Regions from separate parts of the Streptomyces sp. NPDC020192 genome, predicted to be linked through region 2. Evidence: riboswitches for the same ligand, from Rfam matches in the RefSeq annotation. Region 2 holds a riboswitch; each other region holds the start of a gene.
What was found. Region 2 has a riboswitch for cyclic di-AMP ahead of ACH47Z_RS25295 (transglycosylase SLT domain-containing protein). Riboswitches for the same ligand answer to the same signal wherever they lie in the genome.

Region 1 (5,638 bases), on a different contig from region 2:
AAGGGGAAGACCGGCATCCCCGGCGAGCGCAAGGCCGAGCTGATGACGCATCTGCTGAACATCGACCCGCCGGACCACACCCGGCTGCGCCGGCTGGTCAGCAAGGCGTTCACGCCCCGGCGTGTGGCCGAGTTCGCGCCCCGGGTGCAGGAGCTGACCGACCGGCTCATCGACCAGTTCGCGGAAAGGGGGTCGGCCGACCTCATCCACGAGTTCGCCTTCCCGCTGCCCATCTACGCCATCTGCGACATGCTCGGCGTCCCGCGCGAGGACCAGGACGACTTCCGGGACTGGGCGGGGATGATGATCAGGCACGGGGGAGGGCCCAGGGGAGGTGTCGCGCGGTCCGTCAAGAAGATGCGCGGCTACCTCGCCGAGCTGATCCACAAGAAGCGCGAGGCGCTGCCCGCCGAGCCCGCGCCCGGCGAGGACCTGATCTCCGGCCTCATCCGGGCCTCGGACCACGGCGAGCACCTCACCGAGAACGAGGCCGCCGCGATGGCCTTCATCCTCCTGTTCGCCGGTTTCGAGACGACCGTGAACCTGATCGGCAACGGCACCTACGCGCTGCTCACCCACCCCGAGGAGCGCCGGCGGCTCCAGGACTCCCTGGTGCGCGGTGAGCGGGGCCTGCTGGAGACCGGCATCGAGGAACTCCTGCGCTACGACGGCCCGGTGGAGCTGGCCACCTGGCGGTTCGCCACCGAGCCGCTCACCGTCGGCGGGCAGGACATCGCGCCCGGCGACCCGGTGCTCGTGGTGCTCGCCGCGGCCGACCGGGACCCGGAGCGGTTCGCCGACCCGGACGTGCTGGACCTCGCCCGCCGTGACAACCAGCATCTCGGTTACGGCCACGGCATCCACTACTGCCTCGGCGCGCCGCTCGCCCGCCTGGAGGGGCAGAGCGCGCTCGCCACGCTGCTCACCCGCCTGCCCGACCTGCGCCTCGCCGCCGATCCGGCCGACCTGCGCTGGCGCGGCGGGCTCATCATGCGGGGACTGCGCACCCTGCCGGTGGAGTTCACCCCGACGGCCTGAACACACTCCTCAACACACCGCGTCCAGGGAAAGATGACAGACGTTCAACTCTGTGATCTTCACGTGATCTGCGCGGCATTAACTTGTGACAAGTGATCGTCTGCCGATACGTTCACCCATCAGCGTGGCGACAGGCACCACTCGCCGCGCCGGTCCTGCTGTCGCACGAAAGGCTTCCGCATGCTCACCGGGAACGGTCGTCACCGTCGCCCCCGCCAGGCTCCGGCTCTCCTCGTCGCGGCCGGAGTGACCGGCTCCGCCATCGCCATCCCGCTGCTCGGGGCCGCGAGCGCGAGCGCCGCCGACGGCACCACGTGGGACAAGGTCGCCGAGTGCGAGAGCGGCGGTTCCTGGAGCGCGGACACCGGCAACGGGTACTACGGCGGCCTGCAGATATCGCAGGACGACTGGGACAAGTACGGCGGCGCGCAGTACGCCGTGAGCGCCGACCAGGCCAGCCGCTCGCAGCAGATCGCCGTCGCCGAGAAGATCCTCGCCGACCAGGGCACCAAGCCGTGGACGATGTGCGCGCTGACCGCCGGGCTGACCCCTCACTCGGGTTCGGTCGACGTCGACACGGGTGTCGGGGGTTCCGGGAGCGGCAAGGGTTCGGGGAGTGACTCCGGATCGGCCGGCAGCTCCGACTCGTCCGGTCTGTCGGACTCGTCCTCTTCTGGTACCGGCGCGGGGTCCCACTCCGGCTCGAAGTCCGGCTCGGGCGCGGACTCTTCCTCCGGTTCCAGCGCCTCACCCGCCCCGGAGCAGGGCAAGGGTGCCGGCGAGACGCCGGGCGCGGCCGACGGCTCCACCGCGAGCGGTTCCCCCAAGTCCGACAAGTCCGACAAGGCGGGTGCGTCCGGCGCCTCGGGCTCCACCGGGTCGGCCGGGTCCACCGGCTCCTCCGGCAACGGGAACTCGCGGGGGGGCGACAGCTCTCCCACGATCACCCCCGGGATCGACGAATCGGACAATTCCCAGCAGGGCGTCGGTTCTTGGAGCCTCGTCGACACCGGAGCCCTCAGTAGTGGCGGACGTCACCGCGGTGGCAGTGCGGACGAAAGCGTGACAAACGGTCAGAGCGTCGCGTCCGTCGGCCGGCATGCGGACCGACAGCCGGACACCTACACCGTCCGTGAGGGTGACACGCTCGCCTCCATCGCCGACTCCCTTGGCGTCCATGGCGGATGGCACGCGCTGTACGACGACAACAAGGGGCTCGTCGGCGCCGACCCGAACCACATCGCCGCCGGTCAGACCCTGAAAGTCGGTGACGAAAAGGGCGGCGAATAGGCGGAGTTGACGCCCCACTTCATGCCGAATGTCCGGTTTGGTGAAAGTGTGGGATGAGTCTCAGAAGCCCTGATCGTCTTTGAAATTCCGCCGATCGCGTGTCTACGGTCAGGACCGCTCGTCACCACGAGCCCCGGCAGTCGCAACGCCGAATCCTGCCAGCGGTTGCCCGGGAACAGTCGTCGCGTCATGCGCCGCAGGCAGGAGCGGGGGACCCAAGGTAAGCGCCGCGCCGGGAAGTTGAGCCGGAGCGGCTTGGGGTGAAGCCACGCCTCCCAGTGGAGGGGTGGCCGGGCAACTCAACCGGCCCGAACCCGACAGCTCACCTCGCAGGCGTCGGTGAGGGGATCGATCCATGCTGTTCTCCGGCAAGGGCAAGCACCGTCGCCCGTCCAAGGCCATCCGCGCCATCACGCTCGCCGGTGTCACCGGCGCCGCCGTCGCCGCCCCGCTGATGGCGGCCGGCAACGCCTCCGCCGCCACCGCCTCCGAGTGGGACACGGTCGCCCAGTGCGAGTCGGGCGGCAACTGGTCCATCAACACCGGCAACGGCTTCTACGGCGGCCTGCAGTTCACCAACTCCACCTGGGCCGCGTACGGCGGCACCGCCTACGCCGCGCGCGCCGACCTCGCCACCAAGACGCAGCAGATCACCATCGCCGAGAAGGTCCTCGCGGGCCAGGGCAAGGGTGCCTGGCCGGTCTGCGGCACGGGCCTCTCCGGCGCCGCCTACAACGGCTCGGCCCCGGCCACCTCGCCGAAGGCCACCACGCCGAGCACGAGCACCCGCTCCACCGACCAGCAGGCCGCCACCCGCTCCACCACGCGTACGGCCCCGTCGGCGAGCAAGACCGTCACCACGCCGACCGGCAAGAAGGTCAAGAAGGGCGACGGCGAGTACAAGGTCGTCAAGGGTGACTCCCTCAGCTCCATCGCCGAGAAGCACCACGTCGCCGGCGGCTGGCAGAAGCTGTTCCAGCTGAACAAGGACATCGTCGAGGACGCGAACCTCATCTACCCGGGTCAGCAGCTGCACCTGAAGTGACCTCCGGCTCCGGCCGGACGCACAGCGCCCTCACACCCCCTCCCCCCACACCGAAGCCCCCGTGAGGGAATCCCCCGTCCCCACGGGCTCCCCGCCCCGGCGCGTTCTTCCCCCGTACGCGCCGGGGCGGGGTCTTTCGTTTCCCGCGCCGTTTCCCCACTCTTCAGCCGGGCCTCACCGGCAGCCCCCTTTGTTCCGGGGGTGAACAATGGGTACCGTCTGCGTGTCCTCGTCGTCCACGGGACGGTCGGTCGGTGGCCGACGCCCCTGGGACGGTTAGGCTCTAGTCGCAAGGCACCGCCGCAAGGCACACGCCCCGCACTTCCAGCGTCACATCCCAAGAAGGAGATGCTCGTGCCGTCCATCGACGTCGTCGTAGCCCGGGAAATCCTGGACTCCCGAGGCAACCCCACGGTCGAGGTCGAGGTCGGCCTCGACGACGGCAGCACGGGTCGTGCCGCCGTTCCGTCCGGCGCCTCGACGGGCGCCTTCGAGGCCATCGAGCTCCGCGACGGTGACCCGAACCGCTACCAGGGCAAGGGTGTCGAGAAGGCCGTCCTCGCCGTCATCGAGCAGATCGGCCCGGAGCTGGTCGGCTACGACGCCACCGAGCAGCGCCTGATCGACCAGGCCATGTTCGACCTGGACGCCACCGACAACAAGGGCTCCCTCGGCGCCAACGCCATCCTCGGCGTCTCCCTCGCCGTCGCCCACGCCGCCTCCGAGGCCAGCGACCTCCCCCTCTTCCGCTACCTGGGCGGCCCGAACGCGCACCTGCTGCCGGTGCCGATGATGAACATCCTGAACGGCGGCTCGCACGCCGACTCCAACGTGGACATCCAGGAGTTCATGATCGCCCCGATCGGCGCGGAGTCCTTCTCCGAGGCCCTGCGCTGGGGCGCCGAGGTCTACCACACGCTGAAGAAGGTCCTGAAGAGCAAGGGCCTGTCCACCGGCCTCGGCGACGAGGGCGGCTTCGCCCCCAACCTCGAGTCCAACCGCGCCGCCCTCGACCTCATCCTCGAGGCCATCAAGGAGGCCGGCTACGTCCCCGGCCAGCAGATCGCCCTCGCGCTCGACGTCGCCGCCTCCGAGTTCTACAAGGACGGCAAGTACCAGTTCGAGGGCAAGGAGCGCTCCGCCGCCGAGATGACCGAGTACTACGAGGAGCTCGTCTCCGCGTACCCGCTCGTCTCCATCGAGGACCCGCTGTTCGAGGACGACTGGGCCGGCTGGAAGGTCATCACCGACAAGCTCGGCGACAAGGTCCAGCTGGTCGGCGACGACCTGTTCGTCACCAACCCCGAGCGCCTCGCCCGCGGTATCGAGGAGGGCACCGCCAACGCCCTGCTCGTGAAGGTGAACCAGATCGGCTCGCTCACCGAGACCCTGGACGCCGTCGAGCTGGCCCAGCGCAGCGGCTTCAAGTGCATGATGTCGCACCGCTCCGGCGAGACCGAGGACGTCACCATCGCCGACCTGGCCGTCGCCACCAACTGCGGCCAGATCAAGACCGGCGCCCCGGCCCGCTCCGAGCGCGTCGCCAAGTACAACCAGCTGCTGCGCATCGAGGAGATCCTCGACGACGCCGCGGTGTACGCGGGCCGCTCGGCCTTCCCCCGCTTCAAGGGCTGAGCCCGTAGAGGCTACGTCTTAGCCAGTCGTACGTACGTCCCCGTACCCGGTCCCGTACCGTGTCCGGGGACGTACGCACGTGTGAAAGGGGAGGCGGAGAGCCGATGGCCGTCAGGGACCGGGACCGTTTCTCCACCGCGACCAGGCTGCGGCTGCTCGGCGAGCAGACGGCGGCCCGCGTCTACCGCTCCCAGACCAAGCGGCAGGCCCGCCGCTCCCGGCTCACCGGCCGCGCGGCGCTGCTCGCGCTGGTGCTGTGCTCGATGATCGTCGCGCTCGCCTACCCGATGCGCCAGTACGTCTCCCAGCGCGCGGCGATCTCCGACCTCCAGCGGCAGCAGGAGCAGGCCCGCGAGCGGGTCGAGCAGTTGCGCGACCTCAAGGCGCGCTGGCAGGACGACGCCTACGCCGAGCAGCAGATCCGGCGCCGGCTGCACTATGTGATGCCGGGTGAGACCGGGTACGTGGTCGTCGACCCCGGCGCCGTCAAGCAGTCCCGCGCCGATCTGCGGGCCGCCCAGCGCCCCTGGTACGCCAACGTCTGGGACGGGGTCGACAAGTCCGACGCCTCCGACCAGTGAACCAACAGAAAGCCGTCGAAAAGCAGTCATGGAAACGCCCCCGCCCTCC
Region 2 (5,638 bases):
CATCGACCTGCCCGCCCTCCTCGCCTACCGCCGCAGCGGCTATACGACGCCGCACGCGCCGGCGCGGGCGAGCGGGACGGAGCTGGCCTGGCTCGCGGGTGACGACCCGCTGCCGTTCCTCACGATGCTCGCCCGCTTCGTGCGCCCGGGCGCGAAGCACCTCTATCAGCTGTGGCGCACCAACCGCCGCGGCAACGGCACCGCCAAGAAGCCTGCATCCACCACCTAGGCATCCGAGAAGCAGGCATCCACGAAGCAGGCAAGGCCACCACGCGTGGCGCACCGTGTCCTGGGGAGGGACTTCGTGACTCGACCGGTTGCAGTCATCGGCGCCGGGCCGTTCGGCCTGTCGACCGCCGCCCATCTCCGCGCGCGCGGCATCCCCGCCCGCGTCTTCGGCGACCCCATGGTCAGCTGGCGCGCGCACATGCCCGACGGCATGCTGCTGAAATCGACCCCCGCCGCCTCCAGCCTCGACTGCCCACAGCCCGGTCACACCCTCGCCGACTACTGCGACGCGGCCGGCATCCGCCGTCTGGCCGCCGACGAGGACATCATCCCGGTGGAGACCTTCATCGCCTACGGCGAGTGGTTCCAGCAGCGCCTGCTGCCCGGCCTGGAGCAGGTGCGGGTCGTCTCCGTCGACCGCGCCACGGACAGCGACCGGAGCGGCGGCTTCGAACTCAAACTGGACTCCGGGGAGTTGTTCACCGCGCGCGCGGTCGTCGTCGCCACCGGGCTGTCCGGCCTCGCCCATCTTCCGCCGGAGCTGGCGGGCGCGGCGGCCGACGGACCCACCGCGACCGGCCCGGTCTCGCACAGCTCCCAGCACCACGACCTCGGCCGGTTCGCCGGCAAGGAGCTGATCGTCGTCGGCGCCGGCCAGTCCGCGCTGGAGACGGCGGCACTCGCCGCCGAAGCGGGGGCACGCGTGCGCGTGGTCGCGCGTGGCCGGGGCCGGGTCGCCTTCGGCGCCCCACCGTGGAAGCAGCCGAAGCTGCGCCCCGAGTCCCCCTTCGGCAACGCCTGGTCGCTGTGGGCGCTCAGCTACTACCCGCACCCCTACCGCTACCTGCCCGAGGCCGCCCGCCACTACCTGGTCCGCCGGGTCCTCGGACCGCTCGGCGCCTGGTGGCTGCGCGAGCGTTTCGAGAGCGCCGTACAGGTGCGGGAGGTCGAGCGGATCGTGAGCGCCGAGGCGCCGGACGGCAGCCCGGTCCTCACCGTTCGCACGCACGGGGGCCGTACCGAGCGGCTCGCCGCCGACCACGTCATCGCGGCCACCGGCTACCGCGCCGCCGTCGCGGCGATGGACTTCCTCGGCCACGGGCTGCGCACCCGGCTCGCGGTGAGCCGCGGCACGCCGAAACTCGGCCCGGGCTTCGTCTCCTCCGTGCCCGGCCTGTACTTCACGGGTCTGCCGGCGGCGTCGTCGTACGGCCCGGTGATGCGCTTCGTCTGCGGCACGGAGTTCGCCTCCCCGCGTCTGGCGAAACACCTGGCGGCGGCCCACGGCTGACGTCCGCGCCGGCCCCGTGCGTGACGTGCGCCACGCGTGCGTGACGCACGTCGGCCCGCGCGGAAAGGTCCGCCGGGACCGTCACATCTCCCGCCCGTGCTCCGTCAGTGCGGTGACAGCGAAGGACAGCGCGGCGGCGGCGACCGGCGCGCATCACGGACACGGCGGGAGACACCACCATGCAGGCACGGACGACGAACGCGGCCACCCATCTCCCCTCCGCCATGAAGGGCATCGACATGCTCCTGAAGGGCATCGGCGAGGAAGGAAGGCGCGAGCGAGGAGCGGATCTCCTCCGTCGCCGCCTGGCGCGAGGCGCCCCTCTTCACCGACGCCGAGCGCGCCGCGCTGCGGCTGGCCGAGCGGATGACCCGGCTCGCCGACCGCTCCGAGGAACCGGTGCCGGACGAGCTGTGGGACGACGTCGCCGGCCACTACGACGAGAAGCAGATCTCCGCACTGCTCCTGAGCATCTCGCTCGTCAACCTCTTCAACCGGGTCAACACCGCCACCAGGAAGCCGGCGGGCACCACTTGGGGCTGATGAGCACGTAAGTACGCGGCACGACAAGATGAGTCGGACCGGCGTCCCGTCCGTATTCTCTGATCATGGCAGCCTCCCCCGCATATGCACTGATCGCCACTGACCTGGACGGAACGCTGCTGCGCGGCGACGACACGGTCTCCGGCCGGTCGCTCGCCGCGCTTGCGCGGGTGGCGCGGGCCGGTGTACGGCACCTGGTGGTGACGGGCCGTCCGGCCCCGCGGGTACGGCCGCTGCTCGCGCACCTCGGCTGCACGGGGCTCGCGGTGTGCGGGCAGGGCGCGCAGGTCTACGACGCCGGAAGCGGGCGTTTGCTGTGGTCGGTCCGGCTGGACCGGGAGCTGGCCGAGGAGGCGCTCGGCAAGATCGAGGCCGAGGTGGGACAGGTCTTCGCGGCCGTCGACCAGGACGGCGTCGACGGGCGCACACTCATCGAGCCCGGCTACCGGATGCCGCACCCGACCCTACCCGCGGTGCGGGTCGGCCGGCGCGACGACCTGTGGCGCGAGCCCATCAGCAAGGTGCTGCTGCGCCATGCGGACCTGTCCGACGACGAGTTGGCGGCCGTCGCGCGCGCGGTGGTGGGTTCGCTGGCGACGGTCACCATGTCGGGGCCGGGAACCGTGGAGCTCCAGCCCGCCGGGGTGACCAAGGCGACCGGGCTGGCGCTGGCCGCCGACCGGCTGGGGATCACGGCCGAACAGGCCCTGGCGTTCGGGGACATGCCCAACGACATCCCGATGTTCGACTGGGCCGGGCGCGGGGTGGCGATGGCGAACGCGCATCCCGAACTCATGGCGGTGGCCGACGAGGTCACCTTGTCGAACGAGGACGACGGCATCGCCGTCGTCCTCGAAAGACTCTTCCCGGACTCTCCGACCGACCGGCCGGCGCTTCAGCACGCGCCGGTCACGTACGGGTCGGGCGACGGTCAGTACGCGCTGTAGACGTTGTCGATCGAGCCGTAGCGCGCGGCGGCGTAGTTGCAGGCCGCGGTGATGTTCGCGACCGGGTCGTAGATGTTGAACGCGGTGCCGGCCACGTGGTACGCGTTGAAGGTCGGGGCGATGACCTGGAGCAGGCCCTTGGACGGGATGCCGGCGGCGGCGTTGGAGTCCCAGTTGTTGATGGCCCACGGGTTGCCCGAGGACTCCCGGATGATGTTGCGGTAGATGCTGTTGTACGAGCCCGGGATGCCCTTCTTCGCCATGATCGCGAGCGACTCGCGGATCCAGCCGTCGAGGTTGTTCGGGTACCCGGCGAGGGTGGTGGAGGCCTTGGTGGCCTTCGTGGTCGTGGCGGCGGAGGCGCTGGTGGCGCCGACGAGCGGCAGAGCGAGGACGGCGGCACCGGTGCCGACGACGGCGAGGGTGCGCACGAGGCGGCTGGTCCGGGTGCGACGGTGCTGAGCGGCAGCAGGCATGGGGATGTTCCTCTCCGTCGCCTGCGAGGTGAGCTGTCGGGTTCGGGCGGGGAGGTGCCCGGCCGTGCCTTGGGGAAGGCACGGCTTCACCCCAAGCCGTTCCGGTGCGACGTGTGCCGTCCGGTCCGGCGACTTACCTGGGTCCCCCGCTCCTGCCGTACGAAATGGTTCGTGGATGGTTATGCGGGCGGCGGCAGGATTCGGCGTCCGCCCGACGGCCCGGAACGTATGCGAGAGCACATGTCGGGAACAAGTAGCAGATTCACACAACGCCCCATTTGACCTTGGTCTGCGCCCTATGTGGCACTTGATCCTTTGCTGTTGCCAACCCTCAACTCGCCGACAGGGCAAGAGGGGAGGGGTGTTCGGCGGCCAGGGGTGTGGGGATCAAGGACGTGACCCAACTCACGAAATAGCAAATCGCTCCAAAACGGGCATCAGGGATTTGGGGGTTTGCTCATGGGGTGGCGACGACCGGCGGGGGAGGGGCGGCCGGCGGGTGATCTCGGGGATGGTCTCGGGGGGGTGGGGTGGAGGTGTTACTCCGCTCGCCCCCTGGTTCGCGACAAAGTGGCTGACTTCCTGTTAAGTCGATAAATATCCGTTCTTACTGTCCGATCTCACGCATAGCGGTCATGATCCAATACCGCCCGGGCTGGACCGGTGGGCGCTATCGGTGATCGAAACAGGACCGGATACGCTGACTCGAGTGATGGCAGCGACCTATCGACAAACCGTGTAATCGCCAGCAGACACCAGCAGACAGGAGACCCCTCGTGACCGTCGTCGGGCCGTTCGGGCTGAGCGTGCGGGACCAGGCTCTCGAAGCCGATGTCCAGGCCGGATTGGCGGCTGTCGAGGAAGGCTTGCTCGAGGCCACCAAGAGCGAGGTTCCGTTCATCACGGAGGCCGCGCAGCACCTCGTGCGGGCCGGTGGGAAGCGGTTCCGGCCGCTGCTCGTGATGCTCGCGGCGCAGTTCGGCGACCCCTACGCGCCGGGCGTGGTGCCGTCGGCCGTCGTCGTGGAGCTGACCCACCTCGCGACGCTGTACCACGACGACGTCATGGACGAGGCGGCCGTGCGGCGCGGCGTGGACAGCGCCAACACCCGCTGGGGCAACTCCGTCGCGGTCCTCACCGGCGACTTCCTCTTCGCGCGCGCCTCCCAGATCCTCGCCGACCTCGGGCCCGAGGCGGTCCGGGTGCAGGCCCTCGCGTTCGAGCGGCTGGTCACGGGCCAGATCCTGGAGACCGCGGGCCCCTCCGACGGCCGTGACCCGGTCGAGCACTACCTGGACGTGCTCGGCGGCAAGACGGGCTCGCTGGTGGCGGTGTCGTGCCGGTTCGGCGCGATGATGTCCGGCGCCGACGAGACGGTCGTCGACGTGCTCACCCAGTACGGCGAGCGGCTCGGGGTCGCCTTCCAGCTCGCCGACGACGTCCTGGACATCGCCTCCGACTCGCACGAGTCCGGCAAGACCCCGGGCACCGACCTGCGCGAGGGCATCCCGACCCTCCCCGTGCTCCGGCTGCGCGAGCGCGCGGCCCGGCTGGGGCTGCCCGAGGACCTCGCGTTGTGCGAGCTGCTGGACTCCGACCTCAGCGACGACGCGCGGCACGCCGAGGCGCTGACCGCGCTGCGCGCCCACCCCGCGCTGGAGCAGGCCCGCCGCGACACCGTGCGGTACGCGGAGGAGGCCCGGGCCGCGCTGTCCCCGCTGCGGGAGTGCGACGCCAAGGCGGCCCTGCTGGAGCTGTGCGACGCGGTGGTGCACCGCGCGGGCTGACGCCCGGCGCCGGATCCGTGGAAACGTCGGCTGACGTGTCCACGACCTGCCGTCGGCGTCGGTCGATCCGCCGCTGACGGCCGGCCACCCGCCACGTCCGGATGCCCGCCTGCCCGCCGCATACGGCCGCCTGTGCCCGGCAAACGGCCGTACGGCGTCCTACGGCATCCGTGCGATCCGGTCCGGGCCCCCTAGGGGTCACGGGAGTCGTCGCCCCCGGGTGTCATACCGCAGTCGTACACGGAGTTGGCTCCGTGGTCTGACGCTTCTTCATGGCCGGTTTGGTGAGATGGAGAACACGGACATCACCACTCCTCACCGATTCGGGTGAGAATGGCGGCTCAGGGTGGACCAGCGTGAGGACAG
Region 3 (5,638 bases), on a different contig from region 2:
CTGGTGTTCGCGTTCGCCTGGGGGGCCTGCGCGGCGGCGCTGATAGCCATCGTCGCCAACACCTTCGCGACCAAGTGGATAGCCACCGCCACCGCCGACCCGGCCGGTGCGCACACCCTCGGCGCCACCGTGATAGCGCCGATCGTGGAGGAGTCCGCCAAGGCCGCCGCCGTACTGCTGGTCTTTCTCTTCCGCAGACGTCACTTCACCGGGATCGTCGACGGGGTGGTGATAGCGGGGATCACCGCCACCGGGTTCGCGTTCACCGAGAACATCCTCTATCTCGGTACGGCCTTCGGGGCCGACCAGCTCTCCGGCGACCGCGGCATCGCCTCCGTCACCGCCGCCACCTTCTTCGTGCGCATCGTGATGTCGCCGTTCGCGCACCCCCTGTTCACCACGCTCACCGGCCTCGGCTTCGGCTTCGCCGCGTTCTCCGCCGAGCGGCAGCGCGCCCGCCGGGTGCTGCTGCCGATCTGCGGTCTGCTGCTCGCGATGAGCATGCACGCCTTGTGGAACGGCTCCTCCACCTTCGGCGAGTTCGGGTTCTTCGCCGTCTACGGCGGCTTCATGGTGCCCGTGTTCGGGCTGCTGACCTGGCTGGCGATCTGGACGCGGCAGCGGGAGCTGCGGACCGTGCGCGAGGAGCTGCCGGCGTATGTGCTGGCCGGGTGGCTGGGGCCGGCCGAGCCGTTCGCGCTGGGGTCGATGCGGGCGCGGCGCGCGGCGCGGGACTATGCCCGGCACCACGGCGGGAAGCCGACGGCGAAGGCCGTGGCGCGGTACGAGGGGTACGCCACCGAGCTCGCGTTCCTGCGGCAGCGGGGGCGCAGGGGGAAGGCCGGGGGCGACTTCGTCGTACGGGAGCGGGCGCTGCTGGACGAGCTGTGGCGGCGGAAGGATGCCGCGCGGCCGGCCTTGGAGTACGCGGCGCGTGCGGCTGCGCCGCCTCAGCCGGTGTACGCGGGGCCGGCACCGGTGCCTACGGCGTACGGGCCGGTGTACGGGTATCCGGCGGTGCCGTATCACACGTACAACCCGTATCGGTCGTAACCGTTGGGTTGCTGAGAGTTCGGCACCGCCGGCTTCCGCCGTCGTGGCTGAGCGCCATCGCGGCGGGAAAGGCAACTACGCCGACGCCGCCGTCAGCCTCCCGGTCTCCTCCTCCGTCAGCCTCAGGTCCGCCACTCCCAGCAGCGCGGGAAGCTGTTCGACCGTGCGGGCCGAGGCGATCGGGGCGGTGACCGTGGGCTGGGCGGCGAGCCAGGCCAGGGCGACCGTGGCGACCGGGGCCTCGTGGGCGGCGGCGATCTCGTCCAGGGCGGCGAGGACCTTCTGGCCGCGCTCGGACTCGGCGTGCTTCTGGGCCCCTTCGGCGCGGGCGCTGTCGACCTTCGTACCGGGGCGGTACTTGCCGGTCAGGAAGCCCGAGGCGAGGGAGAAGTACGGCACCGCGGACAGGTTCTCCTTGGCGGCCAGCTCCTGCAGCTCGCCCTCGTAGGTGTCGCGGGAGACGAGGTTGTAGTGGGGCTGGAGGGCGACGTAGCGGGCCAGGCCCTCGCGGTCGGAGAAGTCGAGGGAGGCCTTGAGGCGCTCGGCGCTGATGTTGGAGGCGGCGATGTGCCGGACCTTGCCCGCCTTCACCAGCTCGTCGAGGGCGCCGATGATCTCCTCGACCGGGATCTCGGGCTTGTCGAAGTGGGTGTAGTAGAGGTCGATGTAGTCGGTGTCCAGGCGGCGCAGGGAGGCGTCGGCGGCGGCCTTGATGTTGGCCGCGGACAGGCCCTGGAACTGCGGGTGCTGGCTGACCTTGGTGGCGATGACGACGTCGGAGCGGTTGCCGCGGGCCTTGACCCACTTGCCGATGATCGTCTCGGACTCGCCGCCCTGGTTGCCCTCGACCCAGGCGGAGTAGGCGTCGGCGGTGTCGATGAAGTTGCCGCCGGCCGCCGTGTAGGCGTCGAGGACGGCGAAGGAGGTCTCCTCGTCGGCGGTCCAGCCGAAGACGTTCCCGCCGAGGGAGAGGGGGAAGACCTCGAGGTCGGAGGAACCGAGTGTGCGCAAGGAAGTCATGCTCTACGACAACACCGGCGGTGGGTGATCGCATTCCACCGCCGGCGCCGAGTTCACACGAATGCCATGGTCCGGTTCAGGGGTTGAGGCCCTTGTCGCGCAACCACGGCGCCGGGTCGATGGCGGTGGCCTGGCCGTTCGGGTGGACCTCCAGGTGCAGGTGGGGGCCGGTGACGTTGCCGGTGGCGCCGATGCGGCCGATGACGTCGCCGGTGGCGACCTTCTGGCCGACCGAGACGTTGATCGAGGACTGGTGGCAGAACCACAGCTCGGTGCCGTCGTCCAGGGTCAGGATGGTGCGGTAGCCGTAGGCGCCGGCCCAGCCCGCCTCGGTGATCGTGCCGCCGTGGACGGCCTTGATGAGGGTGCCGGTGGGGGCGGCGAAGTCGAGGCCGGTGTGGTAGCCGGAGGACCACATCGCGCCGGGCTGACCGAAGGTGCCGGTGATCGTGTACGACACGACGGGCAGCTGGTACTGCTTGGCCAGCTCGGCCAGCCGCGCGGCCTCGGCCGCCTGCTTCGCATCGGCCACCGCCTTGTCCTTGGCGGCGGCGGCCCGGGCGGCGGCGTCCTTCTCCGCCTTGGCGGCCGCGTCGGCGGTCTGCTTCTCGGTGGCGGCGAGCGCGGCCGCGGTGGCCCTGCTGTCGGCCTTGTTCTGCTGCTGCTCGGCCTGGGCCATGATCCGGTTGCGCAGGGCCTCGCCGGCGCCGCCGCTCTTGGTGCTGTCGGTGCTCACGCCGACGTCGGAGAGCCCGGTGGCGGCGGCCTTCGGTGCCGAGGAGGAGCCGCCGTCCTCGAAGAGGTGGGTCACCGAGTCGGGCAGGGAGAGGGAGACCGGGGGCTTGCCGGTGTGGGCGCTGGCCATGCCGCCCGCACCGACCGCGGCCATGACGCCGACGCCGAGGACGGTGGAGCTGCGGGCGAAGCCGCCGCGCTGCTTGGCGACGCGGTGCCGGCCGCGGACGGAGGCGACGGAGTCCTCGGTGGGGTTCCACTCCTCCCAGGGGCCCTCTTCGGCGTGGTAGGAGCCGTAGCCGAAGGTCTCGGGATCGGCGGACGCCGGTATGAACGGGGCTTCGGGGGCAGGCGGGTTGGACGCCACGCGGGCGTACTCCTTTCCTTCCGTCGCCTACCGGGTTAGCTGACGGGTTCGGAGCGGGAAGGTCTCCTACGCGCGTATACCTCTCGGTATCCGCGTGATTCACCCCAGGGTGGTGGTTCCCCGGCTCCCTTGCGGGATTCGGCGCGTGCGCACGGAGCCGCCTCTTGTGGCGGCTGGGACGACCGCGCTGCGTTATCGAACGTTAATAGACCTGCAAGTCACTTTCCAAGCCGTTCGGCTTGATCATTAACGCTTTCCGGCCCGGACTTAACGGCCAGGACCACGGCAAAACGGGCGAGTTGGCCATCATTCAGGAGTCTCGGCGTTTTTGATGGTGTCTCAGATGTTATGCGGAGGGCGGTCGTCCGGTCACCGTCCGTGAAATCGTCAGGGGTGGCGTACGGCGAGCAGCGCCATGTCGTCCGTCATCCCGCCGGAGTGCCGGCGCACCTCCCCGGCGAGCGCGCCGACCAGCGCGGCGGGGCCGGGGAAGACCCGCCCGGCGAGCCGCCGTTCGGGGTCGTAGAACCGGCCGTTCGCGTCCCGGGCCTCGGACAGCCCGTCGGTGTACAGCAGCAGGGTGGCCCCGTCCGGGAAGCGCTCCTCCATGGCCTCGTCGGGCCATGTCCCGAGGTCGCCCATGCCGAGCGGCAGCGCGGGCTCGGGGGCGGTCAGGGTGCGCAGGGTGCCGTCGGCGTACAGCAGCAGCGGGGGCGGATGGCCGCGGGTGAGGATCCGTACGGTCCCGTCGCCGTGCGGGAGTTCGGCGAGGACGGCGGTGGTGAAGCCCTCGAAGGCGTCGATGCCGTCGCGCCGGGTGCCCTCGCGGGCCAGTGCCCGCTCCAGCCGCTGCGCCACCTCCTCCAGCGTGGCCTCCTGCTCGGCGGCCTCCCGGAACGCGCCGATCACCACGGCGACGGCGGCGACCGCGCCCATGCCCTTGCCGCGCACGTCCCCGACGATCAGCCGGACACCGTGCGGACTGTCCTGCACCGCGTACAGGTCGCCGCCGATGAACGCGTCCTGCCGGGCCGCCTCGTAGCAGGCGGCGATCTCGAAGCCGCCGATCCGCGCGGCGGGCTGAGGCAGTACGGCCCGCTGGGCGGCCTCGGCGATCTCCCGGGCGGAGGCGAGCCGCCGGTCACCGATCCGGACGACCCGGTTGATGGCGACGGCCAGCAGGGCGACGCTGGCCACGGTGACGACGTCCGTGACGATGCCCACGGCCGGATGGTCGCCGCTCCGGGCGCGCACCGCGTACATGGCGACGACGGCCGCGACGCCGGTCAGCACGGTGGTGCGCAGCGAGGACAGGGGTGCGGCGATCAGCGGGGCGGCGGTGAAGAACGGTACGGCCGTGAACTCCCTCGGGGTGAGCAGGCCGTACAGCACCCCGCCGGCGACCAGCAGCGCGGGCAGGGCGCGGGCCGACGCGCCGGGGGTGAGGCGGCGCGGGCGCGCGGGGGCCGGCTCGTCGCCGAGGCCCGGGTCGGGCACGGGGTCACCGGGCAGCCGGCCCCCCGCCCTGGCATACGTGCTCTCCTCCACCTCTCCAGGGCCCACCACTCGTCTCCCACATGTCCGACGTACGTCCAGCCTGGCCGCCCCGGGCCCGCCGGGCGACCTCGGTTGGCCCGGGCGGATGACACGCCCCGGGGGCCCCGCGATCAACCGGTGTGCAAAGTGTCCTGCGCATGGGGTACTCTGGAGTCACAACGACGCGGGGTGGAGCAGCTCGGTAGCTCGCTGGGCTCATAACCCAGAGGTCGCAGGTTCAAATCCTGTCCCCGCTACTGAAGGCTCAGGGCCTGGAATCCATCGGATTCCAGGCCCTGAGTGTTTTCCGGGGGGGGCTCACCCCACCAGATGCCTGTTGGGCGCCTTGGCCTGCTCCTCGTACTCCGGCAGGACGACCACCTCGGCGCCCGCCTGCACCAGCACCCCGGTCCCGTCGGCCGCGTCCACGAACGTGTCCGGTTCACGCCAGGCCGTCACCACCCGCCGCACCCCCGCCCGCAGGATCAGCTCGGAGCACGGTGCGGGCCGGGACGCGCGGCGGGCGCACGGCTCCAGGCTGCTGTAGACCGTGGCGGAGGCCAGCCGGGGGTCGGCCGGGTCGAGCTTGGCGAGGGCCGCCTCCTCCGCGTGGACGACGGGGTCGTCCCCCTCCCGCGAGTGGCCGCGCGCCAGCTCCGTACCGTCGGCCGCCACCACCACCGCGCCGACGCTGAACGCCGTCTCGGAGGGCGGGCACAGCGCGGCGAGCTCGCAGGCGGTGCGCAGCCAGTGGCGGTCGGCGGCGGTGGGGGCGGAACCCGTGCCGGGGGCGGTGGGCTCGTAGCGCATGAGGACGACGTCCTCGATACGGCGGGTCTCGGTGAGCCGGAGCCGGCCGGCCTGGTAGGCGCCGGGGCCGAACAGGCGCGGTGCCGCCGGTTCGCCGACGAAGAGCGGCGCGAGGAC
Region 4 (5,638 bases), on a different contig from region 2:
GGAGGACGTATGTCGGATCGAGGCCGCGGTCCGACGTCACGCCGGAGGGGACGAAGGTCCGCTCCGGGCATGCTTCACGATATGGGAAACTGGTCTAGACAACCCTGAACACCGAAGGGCAGCAACACATGGCTGAGCGCCGCGTCAACGTCGGCTGGGCCGAGGGCCTCCACGCCCGCCCCGCCTCCATCTTCGTCCGAGCCGCCACGGCCGCAGGCGTCCCGGTGACGATCGCCAAGGCTGACGGGACCCCCGTCAACGCGGCCTCGATGCTGGCCGTCCTGGGCCTCGGCGCCCAGGGGGGCGAGGAGATCGTCCTCGCCTCCGATGCCGAGGGCGCGGACGTCGCCCTGGACCGTCTGGCCAAGCTGGTCGCCGAGGGTCTGGAAGAGCTGCCCGAGACGGTCTGACCGCTCACGCGCAGAACAACGGAGCCGCGTCGCCCTTTCGGGCGGCGCGGCTTCGCCGTTTTCAGCGCGGCCCGGTCGGCCGTCTTTTGGAAATACGCGGACACACCGGAATTCAGGCAGCAGGAATACGCCTGCGCCGAATTACTCTTCTTTGTATACGGCGCCCGTGTTAATGCCGCAGGCCCGACATGTTTACGGTGTGTTGCGAAGTCCTCACATGCTCACCGGCACCGGAGAAGCGCAGCCGGTGCACGGCCGTCGCGCGCTCACCGTGCAACGCCGTGAGCGACCGCGCGCGCTCGCCGTCGCCGCGCGCCACCGCGTCCACGATCGCGCCGTGCTCCGCCCAGGACTCGGCCGGGCTGGACGGCGCCTCCACCGTGTACATCCAGGCGATCTTGTGCCGCAGCTGGGTCAGCATCGAGGTCAGCGAGGGGCTGCCGCAGGCCTGGGCGAGCGTCTCGTGGAACCAGCCGCCCAGCGAGCGCAGATCCTCGCTGCTACCCCGCCTGGCCCGCTCCTGGCCCAGCCGCACCAGGCCGCGCAGCACCTTCAGATGCGCCTCCGTGCGCCGCTGTGCGGCCCGGGCGGCCCCGAGCGGCTCCAGGAGCATGCGCATCTCCAGCAGGTCGGCGGCCTCCTGCTCGGTCGGCTCGGCCACGCACGCGCCCGCATGCCGGCGCGTCACCACGAAGCCCTCCGCCTCCAGGGTGCGCAGGGCCTCGCGGACGGGGACGCGCGAGACGCCGTAGCGACGGGCCAGGACTTCCTCGGTCAGCCGGCCGCCACGCTCGTAGACACCGGCGACGATGTCGTCCCGGATCGCCGTGCATACCGAGTGCGCCGGAATACGCATGACCGACCTCCGCCTTAATCCCCGTGAAACGTCGACGATGGACGTGTGTTCCGTGACTCTATTCCAATGAGCCGGAATTTCCGACGGCGGGCCGGAATCCATGGAAGTTTTTTGGACAGACATCCGGCGGACAGCGTGAAAAACGGCGAAAGCCCCGGCTCGGTGAGCCGGGGCCGCGGATGCCGTGCGCGGGTGCGTCAGACGGTCACGCCGTGCTTGCGGAGATAGGCGACGGGGTCGACGTCCGAGCCGTAGTCGGGGGTCGTACGGGCCTCGAAGTGGAGGTGCGGCCCGGTGACGTTGCCGGTCGCGCCGGACAGGCCGATCTGCTGGCCCGGGGTGACCTGCTGGCCCACCGTGACCCCGAGCGACGACAGATGGCCGTACTGGGTGTACATGCCGTCGGCCATCCGGATCACGATCTGGTTGCCGTACGCGCCGCCCCAGCCGGTGGAGACGACGGTGCCGGAGCCGACCGCGTGGACGGGCGTGCCGCTGGCCGCGTGGAAGTCGATGCCGGTGTGGGAGCCGGAGGACCACAGGGAGCTGCTGGCCTTGTAGCCCGTGGAGACGTACGAGTCCGTGATCGGGGCGACGAAACGGTTCAGCCGCTCGCGCTCGGCCTCGCGGGCGGCGCGCGCCTTGGCCGCGCGGATCTCCTGGGCCCGCTTGGCGGCGGCCTGCTCGGCCGCCTTCTGCTCGGCGGCCCGCTGCTGGGCGGCGGCCTGCGCGCTGATGTGCTCGGCCACGTCGTCGCTCACGGTGAGGACCGGAGTGAGGCCGGTCTGCTCCGCGGCGTTCTCGGCGGCGAGGGCCGGGGAGGCCGCGAGGGTGCCGATGACACCGGTGGTGGTCAGGGCCGCGACACCGGCCGCCTGAGCGGTGGTGCGCTTGACCCGGCCGGGCTTGCGATGCTTCCCGGTGGCGCACATGAACGCCATGAAGTGGCTGGTCCTTTCCTTCCCTCTCGCCTACCGGGTTAGCTGACGGGTTCGGAGCAGGAAGGTCTCCTACGGGCCCCACGCGCACGCGTGGCGTCCGATTCACCCCAGGGACGTGGGTCCCCGGCTCCCCTGGCTCGCGCCGTACGGGGACTCGGCGATGGCTGTCCGGTGCCGCGGGTGCGGCGCACTGCCCGACGAACAGCCCGGACGACGCTAGGCGGGCGCCTCGGCAATCCCCAAACGGATCCGGGTTTTTGTAGCGCATCCCACAGGGCAGACAGGCAACCTCCGCCCCAAATCGGGCATCTGGGGAAGACATGAGGAAGAGAGCGGAACAGCAGGGGCCCTGACGGCCTGTCGGTCGTCAGGGCCCCACGCGTGCGTGCGTCAGTCGGCCGCCACCACGGTGACGTCGCCGATGCCGAGCGCCTCCACCGGCGCCTTGATCTGGGCGGCGTCACCGACGAGGACGGTCACCATGCGGTCCACCGGGAAGGCGTTCACGACGGCGGCCGTGGCCTCCACCGTGCCCGTCGCGGCCAGCTGCTGGTACAGCGTCGCCTGGAAGTCGTCGGGCAGGTGCTGCTCGACCTGGTCGGCCAGCGTGCTCGCGACGGCCGCCGCCGTCTCGTACTTCAGCGGCGCCACCCCGACGAGGTTCTGCACGGCCACGTCCCGCTCGGCGTCGGTCAGGCCGTCCGCCGCGAGGGTGCGCAGCACCTTCCACAGGTCGTCCAGCGCGGGACCGGTGTTGGGCGTGTCCACGGAACCGCTGATGGCGAGCATCGACACACCCGTGCCGTCCGGGGCGGACCGGAGGACCTGCCCGAAGGACCGCACACCGTAGGTGTAGCCCTTCTCCTCGCGCAGGACGCGGTCCAGGCGGGAGGTGAGGGTGCCGCCGAGGCAGTAGGTGCCGAGCACCTGGGCGGGCCACACGCGGTCGTGCCGGTCGGGGCCGACGCGGCCGATGAGCAGCTGCGTCTGGACGGCGCCGGGCCGGTCCACGATGACCACGCGCCCGGTGTCGTCGGCGCTCACCGCGGGCACCGGCCGGGGCTCGCCCTGGCTGCCGGTCCAGGCGCCCAGGGTCTCGCCGAGCAGCGCGTCCAGGTCGATCCCGGTGAGGTCGCCGACCACGACCGCGGTGGCCGTGGCGGGGCGGACGTAGCGGTCGTAGAAGGCGCGTACGGCGGCGGCGTCGATCTTCTCGACGGTCTCCTCGGTGCCCTGGCGCGGGCGCGACATGCGCGAGGTCGCCGGGAACAGCTCCTTGGAGAGCTCCTTGGCGGCCCGCCGGGAGGGGTTGGCCAGCTCGTGCGGGATCTCGTCCAGGCGGTTGCGGACCAGCCGCTCGACCTCGCTCTCGGCGAACGCGGGCGCGCGCAGGGCGTCGGCGAGCAGGCCCAGGCCCTTGGCCAGCCGGGAGGCGGGCACCTCCAGGCTGAGCCGGACACCGGGGTGGTCGGCATGCGAGTCCAGCGTGGCGCCCGCGCGCTCCAGCTCGGCGGCGAACTCCTCGGCGGAGTGCTTGTCGGTGCCCTCGGAGAAGGCCCGCGCCATGATCGTGCCGACGCCGTCCAGGCCGGCCGGCTCGGCGTCCAGGGGGGCGTCCAGCAGCACCTCGACGGCGACGATCTGCTGGCCGGGGCGGTGGCAGCGCAGCACGGTCAGGCCGTTGTCGAGCGTGGCGCGCTCGGGGGCCGGGAACGCCCACGGCCTGGCCTCGCCGGGCTGCGGCTGGGGGTGGAAGTCCATGGTGGCGAGCTCGGTCACTTGGCCGTCTCCTCGTTCTCGTTACCGGCCTCTACGGTCGCTTCCCGCTCCGGGTCCTCGCCGCGCCCCGCCTCCTCGGTGTGCTCGGCGGACTCGGCGGACAGCGGCTCGTAGACCAGGACCGCGCGGTTGTCGGGGCGCAGGCGGGCCTTGGCGACCTCCTGGACCTCCTTCGGGGTGATCTCCAGGACGCGCTTGACGGCGGTCAGGGCGAGCTGCGGGTCGCCGAACAGGACGGCGAACCGGCACAGTTCGTCGGCGCGGCCGGCGACCGTGCCGAGCCGGTCCAGCCACTCGCGCTCCAACTGGGCCTGGGCGCGCTCCATTTCCTCGGGCGTGGGGCCCTCCTCGGCGAACCGGGCCAGCTCCTCGTCGATGGCGGTCTCGATGACCGGCACCTCGACGTCCCCGGAGGTCTTCACGTCCAGCCAGCCCATGGAAGGCGCACCGGCGAGGCGCAGCAGGCCGAAGCCGGCCGCGACGGCCGTACGGTCACGGCGCACCAGCCGGTTGTACAGGCGGGAGGACTCGCCGCCGCCGAGGACGGTCAGGGCGAGGTCGGCCGCGTCGCACGCGCGCGTGCCGTCGTGCGGGAGCCGGTAGGCGGCCATCAGGGCGCGCGCCGGAACCTCCTCGACGACGACCTCGCGCTTCTGCTCGCCGATGACGTCCGGCAGGGAGCCGTCGCGGGGGGCGGGCTTGCCGTCGTGCGCCTGGATCGAGCCGAAGTACTTCTCGATCCAGGCGAGGGTCTGCACCGGGTCGATGTCACCGACCACGGAGAGCACCGCGTTGTTCGGCGCGTAGTAGGTGCGGAAGAACTGGCGGGCGTCCTCCAGGGTGGCCGCGTCCAGGTCCGCCATCGAGCCGATCGGCGTGTGGTGGTAGGGGTGACCCTCCGGGTACGACAGGGCGGTCAGCTTCTCGAAGGCGGTGCCGTAGGGGACGTTGTCGTAGCGCTGGCGGCGCTCGTTCTTCACGACGTCCCGCTGGTTCTCCATGGACTCGTCGTCCAGGGCGGCCAGCAGCGAGCCCATGCGGTCGGCCTCCAGCCAGAGCGCCAGCTCCAGCTGGTGGGTGGGCATGGTCTCGAAGTAGTTCGTGCGCTCGAAGCTGGTGGTGCCGTTGAGCGAGCCGCCGGCGCCCTGCACCAGCTCGAAGTGACCGTTGCCCTTCACCTGTCCCGAGCCCTGGAACATCAGGTGCTCGAAAAGGTGAGCCAGGCCGGTACGCCCCTTGACTTCATGGCGGGAGCCGACGTCGTACCAGAGGCAGACCGCCGCCACCGGGGTCAGGTGGTCCTCGGAGAGCACCACGCGCAGACCGTTGGCCAGCCGGTGCTCGGTCGCTGTCAGGCCCCCGGAGCCTGCCTCGGCTGTGGTCGTGTGACCCATGGGCATGTACGTCCCTTCGCGAGCGGAGGCGGTTGTGCTAACCGCGGTTTTCCTGCCGTTCCTGCCACTGTATGCACAGCGCGCGGGACCTCGGCGAAGTTCCCGCGGGACGTACGCCCACAGCGGATCCCGTAGCCCGCCCCGGACCCGCCCGGGGGTACCGGCAGGCCCGTTGAAACCGGGTCGTGGCACGGGTTGTCAGTGGCTCGGTCCACAATGGTCGGCGTCAGATCCGTCAAACGCGTCAGCAAGGAGCCA

Region 1: it holds a riboswitch for cyclic di-AMP, as region 2 does, so the genes downstream of both, ACH47Z_RS27590 (transglycosylase family protein) here and ACH47Z_RS25295 (transglycosylase SLT domain-containing protein) in region 2, are expected to answer to the same signal.
Region 3: it holds a riboswitch for cyclic di-AMP, as region 2 does, so the genes downstream of both, ACH47Z_RS43405 (M23 family metallopeptidase) here and ACH47Z_RS25295 (transglycosylase SLT domain-containing protein) in region 2, are expected to answer to the same signal.
Region 4: it holds a riboswitch for cyclic di-AMP, as region 2 does, so the genes downstream of both, ACH47Z_RS34720 (M23 family metallopeptidase) here and ACH47Z_RS25295 (transglycosylase SLT domain-containing protein) in region 2, are expected to answer to the same signal.

Annotation. Positions count from the first base shown of each region.
Region 1 is NZ_JBIRXG010000015.1:144,667-150,304, forward strand. It holds gene ACH47Z_RS27580 (cytochrome P450) at 1-1,038, shown strand, start outside; gene ACH47Z_RS27585 (transglycosylase family protein) at 1,219-2,328, shown strand; cyclic di-AMP (ydaO/yuaA leader) riboswitch at 2,511-2,679, shown strand; gene ACH47Z_RS27590 (transglycosylase family protein) at 2,684-3,373, shown strand; gene eno (phosphopyruvate hydratase) at 3,722-5,008, shown strand; gene ACH47Z_RS27600 (septum formation initiator family protein) at 5,113-5,589, shown strand; partial or broken gene ACH47Z_RS27605 (DUF501 domain-containing protein) at 5,618-5,638, shown strand, end outside.
Region 2 is NZ_JBIRXG010000013.1:172,694-178,331, forward strand. It holds gene ACH47Z_RS25270 (ATP-grasp domain-containing protein) at 1-229, shown strand, start outside; gene ACH47Z_RS25275 (FAD-dependent oxidoreductase) at 305-1,519, shown strand; partial or broken gene ACH47Z_RS25280 (carboxymuconolactone decarboxylase family protein) at 1,784-1,870, shown strand; gene ACH47Z_RS25285 (hypothetical protein) at 1,886-2,062, shown strand; gene ACH47Z_RS25290 (HAD family hydrolase) at 2,128-3,009, shown strand; gene ACH47Z_RS25295 (transglycosylase SLT domain-containing protein) at 2,994-3,485, opposite strand; cyclic di-AMP (ydaO/yuaA leader) riboswitch at 3,491-3,665, opposite strand; gene ACH47Z_RS25300 (polyprenyl synthetase family protein) at 4,262-5,272, shown strand.
Region 3 is NZ_JBIRXG010000050.1:10,002-15,639, reverse strand. It holds gene ACH47Z_RS43415 (PrsW family intramembrane metalloprotease) at 1-1,053, shown strand, start outside; gene ACH47Z_RS43410 (aldo/keto reductase) at 1,129-2,073, opposite strand; gene ACH47Z_RS43405 (M23 family metallopeptidase) at 2,150-3,175, opposite strand; cyclic di-AMP (ydaO/yuaA leader) riboswitch at 3,183-3,329, opposite strand; gene ACH47Z_RS43400 (PP2C family protein-serine/threonine phosphatase) at 3,563-4,738, opposite strand; tRNA gene ACH47Z_RS43395 (tRNA-Met) at 4,895-4,968, shown strand; gene ACH47Z_RS43390 (dihydrofolate reductase family protein) at 5,030-5,638, opposite strand, start outside.
Region 4 is NZ_JBIRXG010000023.1:21,792-27,429, forward strand. It holds gene ACH47Z_RS34710 (HPr family phosphocarrier protein) at 129-410, shown strand; gene ACH47Z_RS34715 (GntR family transcriptional regulator) at 580-1,266, opposite strand; gene ACH47Z_RS34720 (M23 family metallopeptidase) at 1,464-2,207, opposite strand; cyclic di-AMP (ydaO/yuaA leader) riboswitch at 2,220-2,377, opposite strand; gene ACH47Z_RS34725 (M16 family metallopeptidase) at 2,598-3,986, opposite strand; gene ACH47Z_RS34730 (M16 family metallopeptidase) at 3,983-5,386, opposite strand.